Linked DNA regions of Flexivirga oryzae. Each later gene encodes a partner of the first gene's protein in a complex. Links are inferred from orthologs where the notes say so. Each region holds a gene or a part of one and is shown on either strand. Other genes may lie near its edges.

Region 1 (8,807 bases):
CATGGCGATCGCCAGGCCCTCCACCCCGGAGAAGTGCCGGCCGGTGCGCCGGGAGGTGAGGATGTAGATCGCCCAGCACGCCCCGGCGGTGAGTGCCAGCAGGATGCCCACCAGGTCGAGGTCGCCGAGCGGTGTGCTGACCGCGCCGGAGACCAGGACGACCCCCGCCGCTGCGAGCAGGATCGCGAGGAAGTCCCGGACGTGCCGCGACAGGATCGCCGACAGCACCAGCGGGCCGATGAACTCGATGGTGACGGCGACACCGATCGGCAACCGGCGCAGCGACCCGTAGAACGCGAGGTTCATCGCGCCGAGGGTCGCACCGTAGGCCGCGACGGCCACCCAGTCGGAGCGGCTGCGACCGCGCAGCGACGGGCGGACCCACGGCCACATCAGCAGGGTCGCGAGCGCCAGCCGGAGCGCGACCGACCCGGAGACGCCGACGAGCGGCAGCAGCGTCACGGCCAGTGCGCCGCCGAACTGGACGGACACGATGCTGCCCAGCACGAGCAACGGCGCGGGGACAGTCCCCGCGCCGCGCCTCATGCCGGTGATTATTGCAGTTGGCGGATCCGGCCGATGACCGTCAGGGTCTCCTGGCGGTGCGCCGGCATGTCCTCCTCGACGACGACCTCGCCGGTGGACGGCGAGTGCAGGATCCGCCGCGGGCCGGTGACGATGCCGACGTGGTGGATCGTCTTGCCGGGGTAGGCGAAGAAGTACAGGTCGCCCGGTCGTGCCTCGTCGACCGGCACGTCGTCGCACGCGCGGTACTGGTCGCCGCCGTCGCGGGCGAAGATCACCCCGAGGCGGCGCAGCGCGTAGTGGACCAGACCGGAGCAGTCCAGTCCGGCGGGGGAGATGCCGCCCCAGAGGTAGCCGAGACCGATGTGCCGGCGCGCCTCGGTGAGGAAGTTGTCGACGGTCGGCGCGACGCCGCAGTCGGGGAGGCGGCCGACGGGGGCGTCGTCGACGAGCCGTAGGTGGGCGGTGCGGACGTATCCCGGGTAGCCGGTGTCGCTGCCGTCATACGGCTGCCACGGTGCGGTGACCCGGGTCCAGCCCGCCTCCTCCTCGCCACCGACGAGGACCGGCTCACCCTCGAGGAGTTCGGAGTCGAAACGCTCGTAGAGGCCGAGGCGACCCTCCTCGAGCGTCGGCTGCGCGTCCAGGTCGGCGAGCCAGCGAGCGTGGTCGGGCCGGTCGGCGACGATGGGTCCGTCGACGGGCCGGGGAGAGCCGGGCGCGTTCCACAGCCCGGTGACCCCGACGTTCACAATTGCCAGTTGTGCGGCTTCCGCGTCAATCATCACCAGCCCATCCAACACGCTCGCTGCCGCCCGCGCTCACCAGCCCCGCGATCGCCACTCCGCCAGCTGCGGGCGCTCGGCCCCGAGGGTCGTGTCGTCACCGTGCCCCGGGTAGACCCAGGTGTCGTCGTCGTACCGGCCGAACACGCGCTCCTCGACGTCGTCGATCAGCTGCGGGAACGACTGGTAGTCGGCGTGATTCGTCGCTCCTACGCCTCCGGGGAAGAGGGAGTCGCCGGTGAACAGGTGGGTGTGACCGTCGTCGCCCCGGAACGACAGTGCGACGGACCCGGGCGTGTGCCCGCGCAGGGCGATCACGTCGAGCGTCAGGTCGCCGACGCGGACGGTGTCGCCGTCGGCCAGCCGCTGGTCGACGGCGACCGGCAGCTCGTCCGCGTCGTCCGCGCCCGCGAGGGTGCGGGCTCCGGTCGCGCCCACCGCGTCCGGCAGGGCCCGCACGTGGTCCCAGTGCCGGTGCGTGGTGACGATCTGGGTGACCCGGCCGCCGTCCGCCTCGACCATCGCCGCGATCGCCGGCCAGTCGTCGGCGGCGTCGATGAGCAGCGCCTCACCGCTCGCCGCGTCGGTCACCAGGTAGACGTTGTTGTGCATGTCCGAGACGCTGAGCTTGCTGATCCGCGCCGGACCCGCATCACGCGTCGCAGGAGCATCACCAGGGGTCACGTGACCGTCGTACATCATCGAAGTCTCCTCACGATTCGGGGTTGTCGGTGGTGCGACCTAGCATTGAGCTCGTGCCAACGCCTCCGTCATCCACCGTGCCATCAAGTCGGGGCCGCGACCACCTCCGGGTGCGTGGTGCTCGCGAGCACAACCTCCAGGACATCTCGATCGACATCCCGCGCGACGCGCTCGTGGTCTTCACCGGGCTGTCCGGTTCGGGCAAGTCGTCACTCGCCTTCGACACCATCTTCGCCGAGGGACAGCGCCGGTATGTCGAGTCGCTGTCGGCATACGCCCGGCAGTTCCTCGGCCAGATGGACAAGCCGGACGTCGACTTCATCGAGGGTCTGTCGCCCGCGGTGTCGATCGACCAGAAGTCGACCAACCGCAACCCGCGCTCGACCGTCGGCACCATCACCGAGGTCTACGACTACCTGCGCCTGCTCTTCGCCCGCGCCGGGCGGCCGCACTGCCCGGTGTGCGGTGAGCCGGTCGGCCGGCAGACACCGCAACAGATCGTCGACCAGCTGCTGGCGCTGCCGGACCGCACCCGCTACCAGGTGCTGGCCCCGGTGGTGCGGGCGCGCAAGGGCGAATACCTCGAGTTGTTCGCCGAGTTGCAGGCCAAGGGCTACTCGCGGGCGCGGGTCGACGGCGAGGTCGTGACGCTCACCGAGCCGCCGAAGCTCGCCAAGCAGAAGAAGCACACGATCGAGGTCGTCGTCGACCGGCTGGTGGCCAAGGAGGGTGATGCCTCCGGCAAGCAGCGGATCACCGACTCGGTCGAGACGGCGCTCGGCCTGGCCGGTGGTGTGATGATCGCCGACCTGGTCGACCTGGACGCCGACGACCCCCGGCGGGAGCGGCGCTTCTCCGAGAAGATGGCCTGCCCCAACGAGCACCCGCTCGCGATGGACGAGATCGAGCCCCGCTCGTTCTCGTTCAACAGCCCGTTCGGCGCGTGCCCGACCTGCACCGGTATCGGCACCGAGCTGGAGGTCGACATCGACCTGGTGATCCCCGACCAGGACAAGTCGATCCGGGAGGGCGCGATCCTGCCGTGGGCGCAGGGCGCGCAGTCGACCGACTACTTCCTGCGGGTCATCGGCGCGCTCGCCGACGAGCAGAAGTTCAGCCTCGACGTGCCGTGGCGAGCGCTGCCGGAGCGTGCCAAGGAGGCGCTGCTGCACGGCCGGAACCACAAGGTGCACGTCAAGTACCGCAACCGCTACGGCCGCGAACGCAGCTACTCCACGGGCTTCGAGGGCGTCATACCGTTCATCAAGCGGCGGCACGAGGAGACCGAGTCCGACTGGAGCCGGGACCGCTACGAGGGCTACATGCGGGAGGTGCCCTGCCCGGTCTGCCGCGGCGCCCGGCTGAAGCCCGAGTCGCTGGCGGTGACCATCGGCGGACGTTCCATCGCCGAGGTCTGCGCGCTGCCGATCTCCGAGTCGGCCGGCTTCCTGGACAACGTCGACTTCACACCGCGGGAGCGGCAGATCGCCGAGCGGGTGATCCGCGAGGTCGACGCACGGCTCGGATTCCTGCTGGACGTCGGTCTCGACTACCTGTCGCTCGACCGGCCCGCGGCGACGCTGTCCGGCGGTGAGGCGCAGCGCATCCGGCTGGCCACCCAGATCGGTTCGGGGCTGGTCGGCGTGCTCTACGTGCTCGACGAGCCGTCCATCGGTCTGCACCAGCGCGACAACCACCGGCTGATCGAGACGCTGACCCGGTTGCGCGACCTGGGCAACACGCTGATCGTCGTGGAGCACGACGAGGACACCATCGCCACCGCCGACTGGGTCGTCGACATCGGGCCGGGCGCGGGCGAGCACGGCGGCAACGTCGTGCACTCGGGTCCGGTCAAGGAGCTGTTGGAGCACCCCGACTCGATCACCGGCGCCTACCTGTCCGGTCGTCGCGAGATCCTGACCCCGGCGATCCGCCGGCCGCAGGACGGTCGCCAGATCGTCGTCCGCGGGGCGCGCGAGCACAACCTGCAGAACATCGACGCCGCCATACCGCTCGGCAATCTCGTGGCGGTCACCGGTGTTTCCGGCTCCGGCAAGTCGACGCTGGTCAACCACATCCTCTACAACGTGCTGGCCAACCAGCTCAACGGCGCCCGGCACGTGCCCGGGCGGCACCGCACGGTGGAGGGTCTGGACCAGCTGGACAAGGTCGTCCACGTCGACCAGAGCCCGATCGGCCGCACCCCGCGGAGCAACCCCGCGACCTACACCGGGGTCTTCGACAACATCCGCAAGCTGTTCGCCGAGACGACCGAGGCGAAGGTGCGCGGTTACCAGCCGGGACGCTTCTCGTTCAACGTCAAGGGTGGTCGCTGCGAGGCCTGCAGCGGTGACGGCACCATCAAGATCGAGATGAACTTCCTGCCGGACGTCTACGTCCCGTGCGAGGTGTGCCACGGCGCCCGCTACAACCGCGAGACGCTCGAGGTGCACTTCAAGGGCAAGACGATCGCGGACGTGCTCGACATGCCGATCGAGGAGGCGAAGGACTTCTTCGCGGCGGTGCCCGCCATCGCGCGGCACATGAACACCCTGGTCGACGTCGGGCTGGGTTACGTCCGGCTCGGGCAGCCGGCGCCGACCCTGTCCGGTGGCGAGGCGCAGCGCGTGAAGCTCGCCTCCGAGCTGCAGAAGCGTTCCACCGGCCGCACCATCTACGTGCTCGACGAGCCCACCACCGGTTTGCACTTCGAGGACATCCGCAAGCTGCTCGGGGTGCTGCAGGGCCTGGTCGACAAGGGCAACACGGTGATCGTGATCGAGCACAATCTCGACGTGATCAAGTCGGCCGACTGGATCCTCGACATGGGCCCCGAGGGCGGGCACCGGGGCGGCACCATCGTGGCGACCGGCACCCCGGAGGAGGTGGCCGAGGTCGCGGACAGCTACACCGGTCAGTTCCTCGCGCCGCTGCTCGCCAAGACGACCCGGGCCGCTCGGCCGTCGCAGGCCAAGGCGTCGCCGACGAAGAAGGCGACGACGAAGAAGGCGAGCGCGAAGAAGACGGCGACGAAGAAGGCGGCGCGGAAGACGGCCGCCACCAAGGCCGCAGCCACCACGTCGCCCACCCGCACCCGGACCGCCGCCGCGGCGGCACGCTCGGCCAAGCCCGCTGCCACCGCGAAGGCACCGAACGCGAAGGCGACGCGGGCGAACTGACCCGGTGCACCGCTGTCCCGGGTGCGGCGCCGGTGCACAGCGGATGCACAGGCCTTCGCAACCTGTTGACCATTCAAGTACCGCATCATGGTCCCATGACGACCCGAGACGACCGTCCTGCCGACGCACCCGGTGAAGGGACCCCGCGGCGTGCGGTGCTGTGCTCCGCCGGCCTCATCGGCGGACTCACGGTGGTGGCCGCGCTGGCCGGGTGTGGTGGGTCGAGCGCTGCCGATGCGGCCGGCAGCACCGGCGCCTCGGTGACGCACGGCGGCTCGGCAGGCGGTGCCGCCGAGAGCGTCGCGACGTCGAAGGTCCCGGTCGGCAGCGGCATCATCGACGACAACCTGCAGACGGTCATCACCCAGCCCACCAGCGGCGAGTTCAAGGCGTTCAACTACCTGTGCACGCACCAGCAGTGCCCGGTCTCGCAGATCCAGGGCGAGAAGATCATGTGCGCCTGCCACGGCAGCGAGTTCAGCATCAAGGACGGCTCCGTGCTGCAAGGACCCGCGACCAAGCCGCTGGAAGCCAAGACCGCGACGGTCAAGGGATCCCGGGTCGTCATCTCCTGAGCAGGCGTCCCGTAGTGCCGACGGTCGGTGGGTGGGGACGGGTTTTCGGTGCGAAGGTGTCCCGTGGTGCCGACGGTCGGTGGGTGGGGACGGGTTTTCGGCCCGAAGGTGTCCCGTGGTGCCGACGGTCGGTGGGTGGGGACGGGTTTTCGGTGCGAAGGCGTCCCGTAGTGCCGACGGTCGGTGGTTGGGGACGGGTTTCCGGCCCGGGGATGTCCCGTAGTGCCGACGGTCGGGGTGCGGGGACGGCGTCGGGGTGTCCGGGTGAGTCCATAGAGTGGAGTTGTGGCCGATCCTTCGTCATACCGCCCGAAGCCGGGGGAGATCCCGGTCGACCCCGGTGTCTACAAGTTCCGCGACAAGGACCGCCGGGTCATCTACGTCGGCAAGGCCAAATCGCTGCGCAGCCGGCTGTCGTCGTACTTCCAGGACATCGCGGCACTGCACCCGCGCACCCGCACCATGGTCACCACCGGAGCCAGCGTCGAATGGACCGTGGTGCGCAACGAGGTGGAGGCGCTGCAGCTCGAATACTCCTGGATCAAGGAGTTCGACCCGCGGTTCAACGTCAAGTACCGCGACGACAAGTCCTACCCCTACCTCGCGGTCACCATGGGCGAGGAGTTCCCCCGGGCGCAGGTGATGCGCGGGACCAAGCGCAAGGGCACCCGCTACTTCGGGCCCTACGCGCACGCGTGGGCGATCCGCGAGACGCTCGACCAGCTGCTGCGGGTCTTCCCGCTGCGCACCTGCAGCAGCGGCGTCTTCCGGCGCGCCGGGCAGGTCGGCCGGCCGTGCCTGCTGGGTTACATCGACAAGTGCTCGGCGCCCTGTGTCGGTCGGGTCACCCCGGAGGAGCACCGGGCGATCGCGGAGGAGTTCTGCGACTTCATGGCCGGCAACACCGGCCGGTTCGTCAAGCGGCTGGAGCGCGAAATGCGTGCTGCCAGCGACGAACTCGACTTCGAGACGGCCGCACGGCGACGGGACGACCTGCAGGCGCTGGAGAAGGCCCTGGAGCGGTCCGCGGTCGTGCTGCCGGACGCGACCGACGCCGACGTCTTCGGGATCGCCGACGACGAGCTGGAGGCCGCGGTGCAGGTCTTCCACGTGCGCGGTGGACGCATCCGTGGCCAGCGGGGCTGGGTGGTCGACAAGCAGAGTGAGGGTGATCTCGGGCTCGCCGAGGTGGTCGAGCGCTTGCTCGGGCAGGTGTATGGCGGGGAGTCTCCCGAAGGTGTGCCGCGTGAGGTGCTGGTGCCGGCGTTGCCGCCGGAGCCGGAGGCGATGGCAGATCTGCTGTCCGAGGTCCGCGGCGCGAACGTCGACCTGCGCGTGCCGCAGCGTGGTGACAAACACACGCTGATGGAAACGGTCAACCGCAACGCCACGCAGGCCCTCGCCCGGCACAAGGTGGCCCGCGCCGGTGACCTCACCGCGCGCAGCCAGGCGTTGCAGGACCTGCAGGACGCGCTCGAACTGCAGCAGGCGCCACTGCGCATCGAGTGCTTCGACGTCAGCCACGTGCAGGGCACCAACGTCGTCGCCTCGATGGTCGTCTTCGAGGACGGGCTGCCCCGCAAGGGCGAATACCGGCGGTTCATCGTGCGCGGCACCCCGCAGCCCGACGGGTCCGTCCGGGTCGACGACACCGCCGCCATGGACGAGATCCTCACCCGCCGGTTCCGGCACTACCTCGAGGACCGTGACAACGCCGGGGACATCGAGCTGGACGACACCGACGAGCCGTCACCGGGCAGTGGCCCGATCGACGAAACCACCGGCAAACCCAAGCGATTCGCCTACCCGCCGCAACTGGTGGTCGTCGACGGCGGCAAGCCGCAGGTGGACGCCGCGTCGCGCGCCCTGGAGGGCCTGGGCATCGACGACGTCGCCGTGGTCGGTCTGGCCAAACGACTCGAAGAGGTCTGGCTGCCCGGCGACGACTTCCCGGTGATCCTGCCGCGCACCAGTGACGGCCTCTACCTGTTGCAGCGGGTGCGCGACGAGGCGCACCGCTTCGCGATCACCTTCCACCGGCAGCGCCGATCCAAGGCGATGACGCGGTCGGCGCTGGACGACATACCCGGGCTGGGCGCAGTCCGTCGCAAGGCGCTGCTGAAGCAGTTCGGTTCGGTCAAGAGGCTCCGGGCGGCAACAGCGGACGAGATTGCCGCGGTGAAGGGCATCGGGCCCGCTCTCGCCGCTACGGTGCACTCACACCTGAAAGAAGATGGCGACGCGACACCTGCGGTCAACCTGACCACCGGTGAAGTGCTGGACGACAAGGAGACGATCCGATGACCACCTCGGAGGAGCCCCCGGCGGGGTCGCCGGAGCTGATCGTCGTCACGGGTATGAGCGGCGCGGGACGCACCACCGCCGCCAACGTGCTCGAGGACCGCGGGTGGTACGTCATCGACAACCTCCCGCCGCAACTGCTGGTCTCCATGGCGGACCTGCTCGCCAAGCAGAGCGTCGACAACCGTGACGACCTGCCGCGTCTGGCGGCCGTCGTCGACGTCCGGTCACGGGAGTTCTTCACCGACTTCCGGGAGGGCCTGGACCACCTGCGTGACGAGGGGTGGCGGCCGACGGTCATCTTCATGGACGCGACCGACGAGGCCTTGGTGCGCCGCTTCGAGTCGGTCCGCCGCCCGCACCCGCTGCAGGGCGAGGGCCGGCTGCTGGACGGCATCCAGGCAGAACGCGAAACCCTGCGTGACCTGCGCTCCACGGCCGACATCCTGATCGACACCAGCGGTCTCAACGTCCACCAGCTCAGCAGCAAGGTGCGCGAGTTCGTCGGCGGCGACGAGGGCCCGGCACTGCGCGTCGCGGTCATGTCGTTCGGGTTCAAGTACGGCATCCCGCTGGACGCCGACCTGGTCTTCGACATGCGCTTCCTGCCCAACCCGTTCTGGAACCCGCAGCTGCGGCCGCACACCGGCCAGGAGGCGATCGTCGCCGACTACGTGCTCGCCCAGCCCGGTGCCAAGGAGTTCCTCGACCGCACCCTGAGCCTGCTGGAGCCGATGACC
Region 2 (9,274 bases), on another replicon or contig:
CGCCGGACGACCCGTTCGAGGGCCTGGACCGGCTGCCAGGCGGCGTGATGCTCGCCTTGCAGCGGCTGGACGACGGTGCGCCGCGGCTCCACCTCGACATCGAGACCGACGACATCGACGCCGAGGTGGCCCGCCTGGTCGCGGCAGGAGCGACCGTGCAGGAGTCGCGCGACAACCCGCACTACGCGATCCTCGCCGACCCGGGTGGCATGATCTTCTGCGTCGTGCCCGTGCAGACCGGGGCCGACTTCGACGCCCACGCCACGACGTGGCCCGATACCGCGGCCGACTAGAATCGATCCCGACAACCCCGTCTCGCCTGCGAACGGGGCCCTTTTGCGTGCCCGCCCCGGCGGGTACGACGATCAAGGAGTTGCCCACCGGTGAGCCTGCAACCCATGCTCGACCTGCTCGCGCGGGACGACGCCGTCGCGCGACTGCTGTCGCACGTCGGCACGGCGAACGTCGTCGACATCGCGTGTGCCGCCGGCGCTCGCGGACCACTGGCCGCCCTCGTCGCCCAGGGCGGCGCCGACCGGCCGGCGCGCACCGTGCTCGCAGTGACCGCGACCGGGCGGGAGGCGCAGGACCTGGCAGCGTGCCTGCGCGGCTTCCTGCCCGCCGAGCAGGTCGTCGAGTTCCCCAGCTGGGAGACGCTGCCGCACGAGCGGCTGAGCCCGCGCAGCGACACGGTGGGCCGGCGTCTCGCGGTGCTCCGCCGCCTGGCGCACCCGGACGCCGAGGACGAGGCGTATGGCGAGATCGCGGTCGTGGTCGCCAGCGTCCGGGCGCTCATGCAGCCGATCGCCAAGGGCCTCGGTGACCTCGCGCCGGTCTCGCTGCGCATCGGACAGGACGCGGAGCTGCCCGAGGTCGTCGAGGCGTTGGCGGGTGCGGCATACACCCGCACCGATCTGGTCGAACGACGGGGCGAATTCGCCGTCCGCGGCGGCATCCTCGATGTGTTCCCGCCCACCGAGGAGCACCCGGTGCGGGTGGAGTTCTGGGGCGACACGATCGAAGAGATCCGTTGGTTCAAGGTCGCCGATCAGCGCAGCCTCGACATCGCGGAGCACGGCCTGTGGGCGCCGCCGTGCCGTGAACTGTTGCTCACCGAGGACGTGCGCGCACGGGCGCGCACCCTCGCCGCCCAGTTGCCCGGCGTCCAGGACATGCTGCTCAAGATCGCCGAGGGGATCGCGGTCGAGGGGATGGAGTCGCTCGCGCCGATCCTACTCGCCGGCGGCACCGCGGGCGGGATGGAAACGCTGCTGGACGTGCTGCCGCAGGGCACCCACGTGCTGCTCGCCGATCCGGAACGCGTCCGTCGACGGGCACACGACCTGGTCGCGACCAGCGCCGAATTCCTGGACGCCAGCTGGTCCAACGCCGCCGCAGGCAACGCGGTGCCGGTCGACCTGCAGTCCGTGCTGGGGACGGCCTCCTACTGGTCGATCGCCGAACTGCGCGACCATGCGCTGTCCGCGGGACTTGCCTGGTGGTCGTTCTCCGCGTTCGCGACCGATGCCGAGCTGGCCGAGTTCCAGGAGGACGACGCGCTCTCCGGGGAACAGGTCACCATCGGGACCGCTGACGTGCCGCTCTACCGTGGCAGCACCGAGCAGGCGGTCGCCGACATTCGCGACTGGGTGGGCGCCGGCAACCGGGTGCTGGTCGTCACCGAGGGACCTGGGCTCGGGCACCGCATCGGTGAGGTGCTGCGTGACCACGACGTGGCGTCGCACCGGATCGAACAGCTCACGCCGGGCGCAGTGGAGATCGCGACCGGCGCTTTGGGCAACGGGTTCGCTCTGGCATCAAGCGAGTTCGTGCTCCTCACGGAGAACGACCTGACCGGTTCCTCAACGCACGGCGGCAGCACCAAGGACATGCGCAGGATGCCGTCGCGGCGCCGCAACGTCGTCGACCCGTTGCAGCTGCACCCGGGCGACTTCGTCGTGCACGAGCAGCACGGTGTCGGCCGGTTCGCGAAGATGATGCAGCGCACCGTCGGCGGTGCGACCCGCGAATACCTGGTCATCGACTACGCGCCGTCCAAGAAGGGTCAGCCGGCTGACCAGCTGTACGTGCCGACCGACCAGCTGGACCAGGTCACCCGTTACGTCGGCGGTGAGCAGCCGTCCCTCAACAAGATGGGCGGATCAGACTGGCAGACAACCAAATCCCGCGCCCGTCGGCACGTCCGGCAGATCGCCGCCGAGCTCATCCAGCTCTACTCGGCGCGGATGGCGACCGAGGGCCACGCCTTCGGCCCGGACACCCCGTGGCAGCGCGAACTGGAGGACGCGTTCGCCTACATCGAGACCCCCGACCAGGCCAGCAGCATCGACGAGGTCAAGGCCGACATGGAGAAGTCGGTGCCGATGGACCGGCTCATCTGCGGCGACGTCGGTTACGGCAAGACCGAGATCGCGATCCGCGCCGCGTTCAAGGCGATCCAGGACGGGAAGCAGGTGGCGGTGCTGGTGCCGACCACCCTGCTGGTCAAACAGCACCATCAGACGTTCACCGAGCGCTACGCCGGGTTCCCGGTCGTGGTCAAGGCGCTCTCCCGCTTCCAGAGCGACCGCGAGGCACGCGAGATCATCGACGGATTGCGTTCCGGCACGGTCGATCTGGTCATCGGCACGCATCGGCTGCTGTCCAACGAGGTGAAGTTCAAGGACCTCGGCCTCGTGGTCATCGACGAGGAGCAGCGCTTCGGCGTCGAGCACAAGGAACAGCTCAAGCAGATGCGCACCGCCGTCGACGTGCTCGCGATGTCCGCGACCCCGATCCCGCGCACCCTGGAGATGGCCGTGACCGGCATCCGCGAGATGTCCACGCTGGCAACGCCTCCCGAGGAGCGGCACCCGGTGCTGACCTTCGTCGGCGCCTACGAGGAGAAGCAGGTGGGCGCCGCCATACGACGTGAGCTGATGCGTGAGGGCCAGGTCTTCTTCGTGCACAACAAGGTCGGCACGATCGAGAAGGCCGCGTCCCGGCTGCGCGAGCTGGTGCCCGAGGCGCGGGTAGCCACGGCACACGGCAAGATGTCCGAGCACCGCCTGGAGGACGTCGTCACCGGCTTCTGGGACCGCGAGTACGACGTGCTGGTGTGCACCACGATCATCGAGACCGGCCTGGACATCTCCAACGCCAACACGCTCATCGTGGACCGCTCCGACCAGCTCGGTCTGTCCCAGCTGCACCAGCTGCGCGGGCGCGTCGGTCGTGGCCGCGAGCGCGCCTACTCCTACTTCCTCTTCCCGCCGGAGAAGCCGCTCACCGACACCGCACACGACCGGCTACAGACGATCGCCAGCCACACCGATCTCGGTGCCGGCATGCAGGTCGCGATGAAGGACCTGGAGATCCGCGGCGCCGGCAACCTGCTCGGCGGCGAACAGTCCGGGCACATCGCCGGGGTCGGGTTCGACCTCTACGTCCGGATGGTGGGGGAGGCCGTCGCGGACTTCCGCGGGGACGGCACGTCGCCAGCCCCGACCGAGGTCAAGATCGAGCTGCCGGTCGACGCGCACCTGCCGCACGAGTACGTGCCGGGGGAGCGGCTGCGGCTGGAGGCCTACAAGAAGCTGGCCACCGTCGAGGACGAGGCGGCGCTCGGCGAGATCGAGGCCGAGCTGCGCGACCGGTACGGCGCGCCGCCCGAGCCGGTGCAGCACCTCTTCGAGGTGGCCCGGCTGCGGACCATCGCCCGGCAGGCCGGCATCGGCGACATCGCACTGCAGGGGCGGATGGTGCGCTTCGGCCCGGTCGAGCTGCGGGAGAGCCAGCAGTTGCGGCTGGAGCGCATCTACAAGGGCACGATGGTCAAGCCCGCCATACATCAGATCCTCGTGCCGCAACCCAAGACGGCACCCGTCGGCGGCAAGCCGCTGCGCGACACCGAGGTGCTGCGGTGGGCGGCGCAGCTGATCAAAGCGGTGCTGCTGGACGACATCTCCGCGGCCGCGAGTGCGTCGGCGTGACCGGCCACTCACGGCCACAGCGAGGACTGGCATGATGCAGGGTGCGCGCCGGACTCCGGCGCTGGTCAGGACATCGCAGAAGGAAAGGCCGTTCTCCATGCCCAGCTTCCACCGCGGACGGTTCGTCGTGGGTGCCGCAGTCGCGATCAGCACCCTTGCGCTCGCCGGATGTGGCGCCGACGGTGTGATGCACAGGGGCTCCACCGCGCTGCAGTATGACGGCCGGACGGTGACCAGCCAGCAGTTGCAGACCGCCACGGACGAGATCAACAAGGCGACCGGTTACGGCATCGACCCGGCGAACGTCGCGCAGGTGCTGTCCATCGGGCCCGAGATCATCAAGGTCGGTGAGAAGAACGGCGTCGTGTTCTCCGACTCCTACTTGCGCAACAAGTACAAGAAGTCGACGCTGTCCGACGTCGCGGTCGAGGCCCTGCGGGTCAACGACATCTCGCAGACGCTCAGCAACGCGGGCAACCTGACCAAGGCCGACACCGAGAAGATCGCGGCGCAGAACGCCACGCTGAACCCGCGGTACGGCTCCTGGGTCAAGGGGACCGGGCCGACGACCGCTCCGGAGCCGTGGATCAGCGCCTCGCCGACCTCGACCGGCGCCGCGCCGAACGGCCACCCCGCGGAGTGACCGGGCCGCAGCCGCTGCTGACGGTGCTGGTGACCAGCCCCCGTGTCGCGGCGGGTCTGCTTTCCCGGGATGCCTGGACCGCGTTGGAGAGCGCTGCGCAGGTGCTGACCGCGGACCCGGACGACCCGGTGCCCGCCGCCGTTGCGGCATCCGGCATCGACGTTGCGGCGGCGCCATACGAGTCGGCGGCCGAGAGCGCGCGTGCGCTCGTCGCGGCCGCCGCGGAGCGGTCGATCGTCTGGATCAGCTCTCCCGACGCCGACCCCGGTCTGACCGACGCCATCGCCGAGGAGCTGACCCGGCTGGAGGACCCGCCGCAGATCGAGGTGCTGGTCGGTTCCTGGGACGTCCCGGGTGCGCGCTTGTTGGACGCGGTGGCCGTGATGGACGCGCTGCGGTCGCCGGGCGGCTGCCCGTGGGACGCCGAGCAGACGCACGAGTCGCTGGCCAAGTACCTGCTCGAGGAAGCCCACGAGACGGTCGAGGCGATCGAGACCGGCGACACCGAGCACGTCGCGGAGGAGCTCGGTGACGTGTTGCTGCAGGTGCTCTTCCATGCGCGCATCGCCGCGGACGAGGACCCGGGTTACACCATCGATGATGTCGCGAGTCTGTTGGTGGACAAACTGATTCGGCGTCACCCGCACGTGTTCGGCGACGGCGATGCCAGCACTCCCGACGAGGTCGAGCGGTCCTGGGAGCGGATCAAGGCCGCCGAGAAGTCCGACCGGGACGAGGACGACCTGTTGGCCGGCATCCCCGCGTCGTTGTCGCCGTTGCTGATCGCCGAGAAGGTGCTCACCCGGGCGGACCGCCGCGGCATACAGGTGTCGTATGACGAGGGCGCGGATCTCGGCGGCCGGCTGCTGGCGCTGGTCGCGCAGGCCCGCGCCGGCGGTGTCTCGGCCGACGCTGCCCTGCGCGCGACGCTGCGTGAGGTCGCCCGGCCGCCCGTCAGCGGGTGATTCGCGGGACCTCGCCCACCGGGGCCGGGCCCGGGCTCGGGACGCGACCGGCGGGCGTCCAACTGTCCCAGTCGCTCCACCACCGGGTGCCGTCGATCAAATGCTGCTCGACCTGGGCCGCGGCCTCCAGCACGGCCAGCACCGTCCGCGCCTCGATGCGCCCCTGTGCCCGCTGATGGTGCAGGTCCGGAACATCCTTCCACCACCAGGTGCCGTCCGGCCGGATGACGATGTCGAGTCCGTAGTCGTCGGTGTCGATGGACACCGCGTCGCGGGCCAGCGGTGCCTCGAAGTTGATGTACCACTGCCGGAACGCCCCGTCGGCGCCGAACATCTTCCAGACCGAGTAGAGGTGCTGCGGCCGGTAGAGCTGCAGGACGATCGTCTCGGCCCATCGGGTGGATCCGGCCCAGGGGTGGCGCCCGAACGGGTGCGCTGCGAAAGTCATCGGCGCACCCGGATCGAGGCGCACGGCGAGTATGTCGCCGTCATCTCTGACGACGGTGACCGGCGTCGACAGCCAGAGGCGACCGTGGAGCACCTCCCTGCGCTCGATCACCGAACCGGCTTCGAACAGCTGCATGCGCCCAACGTAGCCGGTCCAGGAGCACTGGGCGCGGGGCTTCGGGAGCATGACAAGCTACGGGTCATGACGGATCAGGACCTCGCCGCGGCCATCGACTCCCGGTGCCGGTGCACGGCGAATTCACCCTCCGCTCCGGACAGGTGGCGACCGAGTACTTCGACAAGTACCTGTTCGAGGGCGACCCGCAGCTCATCCGCCGGGTCGCGGCAGGGATGCAGCCGCTGCTACCCGATGACGCCGAAGTTCTGGGAGGCCTGGAGCTCGGTGGTGTGCCCATTGCAGCGGTGCTCGGGCAATTGGTAAATCTGCCAACTGTTTTCGTGCGCAAGGAGGCCAAGGAGTATGGCACCCGCAAGCTCGCCGAGGGCGGCTCCGTCGAAGGCCGACACGTCGTGCTCGTCGAGGACGTCATCACGACGGGCGGCGCCGTCATCGCCGGCGCGGAGGAACTGCGGCGCCTGGGTGCCCGGATCGACCTGGTCGTCTGCGCCATCGACCGGAGACCGCCCGAGGCGACCGGGCTCGCCGACGCGGGGGTCGAGGTGCGCTCGGTGTTCACCCGCGCCGACCTGGACCGGGCGCGCGCGGCAGCCGGCTGAGCACGCCATACGGGCCGGTGCGACGATGAATGGATGGTCTACCTGCCCGCACACGACGAAGCACCATCCACCGCGGAGGTTGCGGAGCTGATCTCCTCCGTGCCGTTCGCGACCTTGGTGACCTCCGACGGAAAATCCTTGAGTGCCAACCACATTCCGTTCTTGCTCGAGGTGAGTGAGGACGGGGACAAGCTCATCGGTCACGTCGCCCGAGCCAACGACGTGTGGCGTGCCGGCCAGCACGAGGGTGAGACCCTGGTCGTCTTCAACGGCGCCGACCATTACGTCTCGCCGACCTGGTATCCCTCCAAGCAGGAGCACCATGAGGTCGTGCCCACCTGGAACTACCTGGTGGCACACGTGTATGGCGAACTCGTCGTCCACGACGACCTGCGCTGGACGCGAGCGGCGGTCGCGAAACTGACCCAGGTCATGGAGGGCGGCCGCGTCGACGCGTGGCACATGGGGCAGGCTCCGGCCGATTATCTGCGCGGCCGGCTCGGCGACATCGTGGGGATCGAGCTGCGCATCTCCCGCATCGTCGGCAAGTTCAAGGTGAGCGCCGGACGCAGCAGCGCGGACCGCAACGGCGCCGCGGACGGCATCGAAGCCGAATCCGGCCGGTCACCGCTCGTCGACGCGATGCGCGCCGTCGACCACCGCGTCCCGAAGTAGCGACGGTCGCGGGTTGGGGACGGGGTTTCGCGGAAAGTGCGTCCCGAAGTAGCGACGGTCGCGGGTTGGGGGCAGGGTTTCGCGGAGTGCGTCCCGAAGTAGCGACGGTCGCGGGTTGGGGACAGGGTAACGCGGAAAGTGCGTCCCGAAGTAGCGACGGTCGCGGGTTGGGGCCGGGCCAGGCCAGCCCCAGGCCGGGCCAGGTCAGGGACGCCGCCGCTTACGACTGCGCCGCCGCGGCCCGGTGCTGCTCCAGCGCGAATTCGGTCACGCGCACGAGCGCGGCCTTCGCCGAGTCGCGGTCCCGCGCGTCGACCCGCATCAGCGGGATGTGCGGTGAGATGGCCAGCGCATCGGCGATCTCGGCCTCGGAATGCACTCGGGTGCCGTCGAACTGGTTGACGGCGACGATGAACGGCAGGCCTTTGGCTTCGAAGTAGTCGATGGCCGAGAAGGCGTCGCCGAGGCGGGCGGTGTCGACGAGCACGATCGCGCCGATCGCGCCCTTGACCAGGTCGTCCCACATGAACCAGAAGCGCCGTTGACCGGGCGTGCCGAACAGGTAGAGCACCAGATCGTTCGCCAGGGTGATGCGACCGAAGTCCATGGCGACCGTGGTGGTGTTCTTGTTCGGCGTCGACGTGAGGTGATCGGTCCCCTCCGACAACTGGGTCACGGTCGCCTCGGTCTGCAGGGGGACGATCTCGGAGACCGCGCCGACGAGCGTCGTCTTGCCGACCCCGAATCCGCCGGCGACGACGATCTTCGTCGACGTCGTGCGATGGGCCGGGCTAGAGGTCGCGGAGTCCACGCAGGGTCCTTTCAATGAGGTTGATGCGCTCGTCACTGGACGTGCTGTCGGTCATGGTCTGTTGCAACTGCACACTGCCCTCGGCTGCCAGGTCGCCGACGAGAACCCTGGCCACGCCGATCGCGAGACCGGCCCGGGCCGCGATCTCCGCGACCGAGAGCAGTTCGTCGGCGCACAGGTCGACGATCCGGCGCGTCGGGTCGTGCGCCGGCCAGCGCTTCGATCGCCCCTCCACCGTGAGCTCGACGGTCGCCTCGAGCGGCACGTCGACCTCCGACGTGGTGCGCCCGGACGTGAGCGTGTAGGGCCGCACCACGCTCGCGGCGGGTTCCTCGGCGCCGTCATCCCACTCGGGAGGCTCGTCGGTCATCGGTCATCCGTCATTCGCGCACTGGGCCTGTTCGCTCACCGCGCCCGCGGAGCCGCGTCCACGGCGCGCCCGACCCGCTCGACCATGATCGCCATCTCGTACCCGATCTGACCGATGTCCGCGGACGGGCCGGTCAGCACCGCCAGATGTGACCCGTCGCCGACGCTCATCAGCAGCACGAAGCCGTTCTGCATCTCGATGATGGACTGCAGCACGGCTCCACCGTCGAACAGGCCGGCCGCCCCGGACGCCAGGCTTGCCAGCCCCGACGAGACCGCAGCCATCTGCTCCGCACGATCGATCGGCAGTTCGGCGTTCCGGGCGATCACGAGTCCGTCGACCGATACGAGCACCGCGTGCGCGACACCGGGGGTGTCCTGCACGAATCTCGAGACGAGCCAGTCGAACTGGCCGTCATGGCCGGTTGTCGTGGAGTAGTCGGTCACCGTGACCTCGATCCGTTGTCGTCGTTGTGCTGGTCGAAATCGTCGGCCGCGGCGGCTCGCCGTGCGCGTTCGACGCCCTGCTTGTAACGGCTGAGTTTCGCGCGCAGTGCCTCCGGGTCGCGCAGTGGCCCGTGCTCCGGGCTCCGGCCGTGCGGGCCCGTCGCGCTCGCCGACTCCACGCTGCCCG

Evidence for each region.
Region 2: the proteins of uvrA (region 1) and mfd are in contact, whole or in part, in a crystal structure (PDB 4DFC), measured with the Escherichia coli proteins. The link is inferred for Flexivirga oryzae from one-to-one orthologs.

Annotation. Positions count from the first base shown.
Region 1 is NZ_JACHVQ010000001.1:1,528,108-1,536,914, forward strand. The notes cover bases 1,678-5,391. They hold uvrA (excinuclease ABC subunit UvrA), read left to right. Parts: upstream 1,678-2,065; coding sequence 2,066-5,191; downstream 5,192-5,391. Other genes in these bases: FHU39_RS07020 (MBL fold metallo-hydrolase), read right to left, coding at 1,678-2,012; FHU39_RS07030 (Rieske (2Fe-2S) protein), read left to right, coding at 5,287-5,391. In the rest of the region: FHU39_RS07010 (EamA family transporter), read right to left, coding at 1-546; FHU39_RS07015 (C40 family peptidase), read right to left, coding at 555-1,310; more of FHU39_RS07020, read right to left, coding at 1,347-1,677; more of FHU39_RS07030, read left to right, coding at 5,392-5,766; excinuclease ABC subunit UvrC, read left to right, coding at 6,052-8,070; RNase adapter RapZ, read left to right, coding at 8,067-8,807. UniProt on the Escherichia coli protein: The UvrABC repair system catalyzes the recognition and processing of DNA lesions. UvrA is an ATPase and a DNA-binding protein. A damage recognition complex composed of 2 UvrA and 2 UvrB subunits scans DNA for abnormalities.
Region 2 is NZ_JACHVQ010000006.1:118,757-128,030, reverse strand. What follows is about bases 12-4,192. They hold mfd (transcription-repair coupling factor), read left to right. Parts: upstream 12-383; coding sequence 384-3,992; downstream 3,993-4,192. Other genes in these bases: FHU39_RS23060 (YgdI/YgdR family lipoprotein), read left to right, coding at 4,090-4,192; FHU39_RS23070 (VOC family protein), read left to right, coding at 12-293. Also shown: more of FHU39_RS23070, read left to right, coding at 1-11; more of FHU39_RS23060, read left to right, coding at 4,193-4,635; FHU39_RS23055 (nucleoside triphosphate pyrophosphohydrolase), read left to right, coding at 4,575-5,600; FHU39_RS23050 (ribonuclease FAU-1 family protein), read right to left, coding at 5,590-6,183; pyrE (orotate phosphoribosyltransferase), read left to right, coding at 6,288-6,785; FHU39_RS23040 (FMN-binding negative transcriptional regulator), read left to right, coding at 6,819-7,460; FHU39_RS23035 (ATP/GTP-binding protein), read right to left, coding at 7,681-8,271; FHU39_RS23030 (DUF742 domain-containing protein), read right to left, coding at 8,252-8,641; FHU39_RS24500 (roadblock/LC7 domain-containing protein), read right to left, coding at 8,677-9,087; FHU39_RS24495 (sensor histidine kinase), read right to left, coding at 9,084-9,274. UniProt on the Escherichia coli protein: Couples transcription and DNA repair by recognizing RNA polymerase (RNAP) stalled at DNA lesions. Mediates ATP-dependent release of RNAP and its truncated transcript from the DNA, and recruitment of nucleotide excision repair machinery to the damaged site.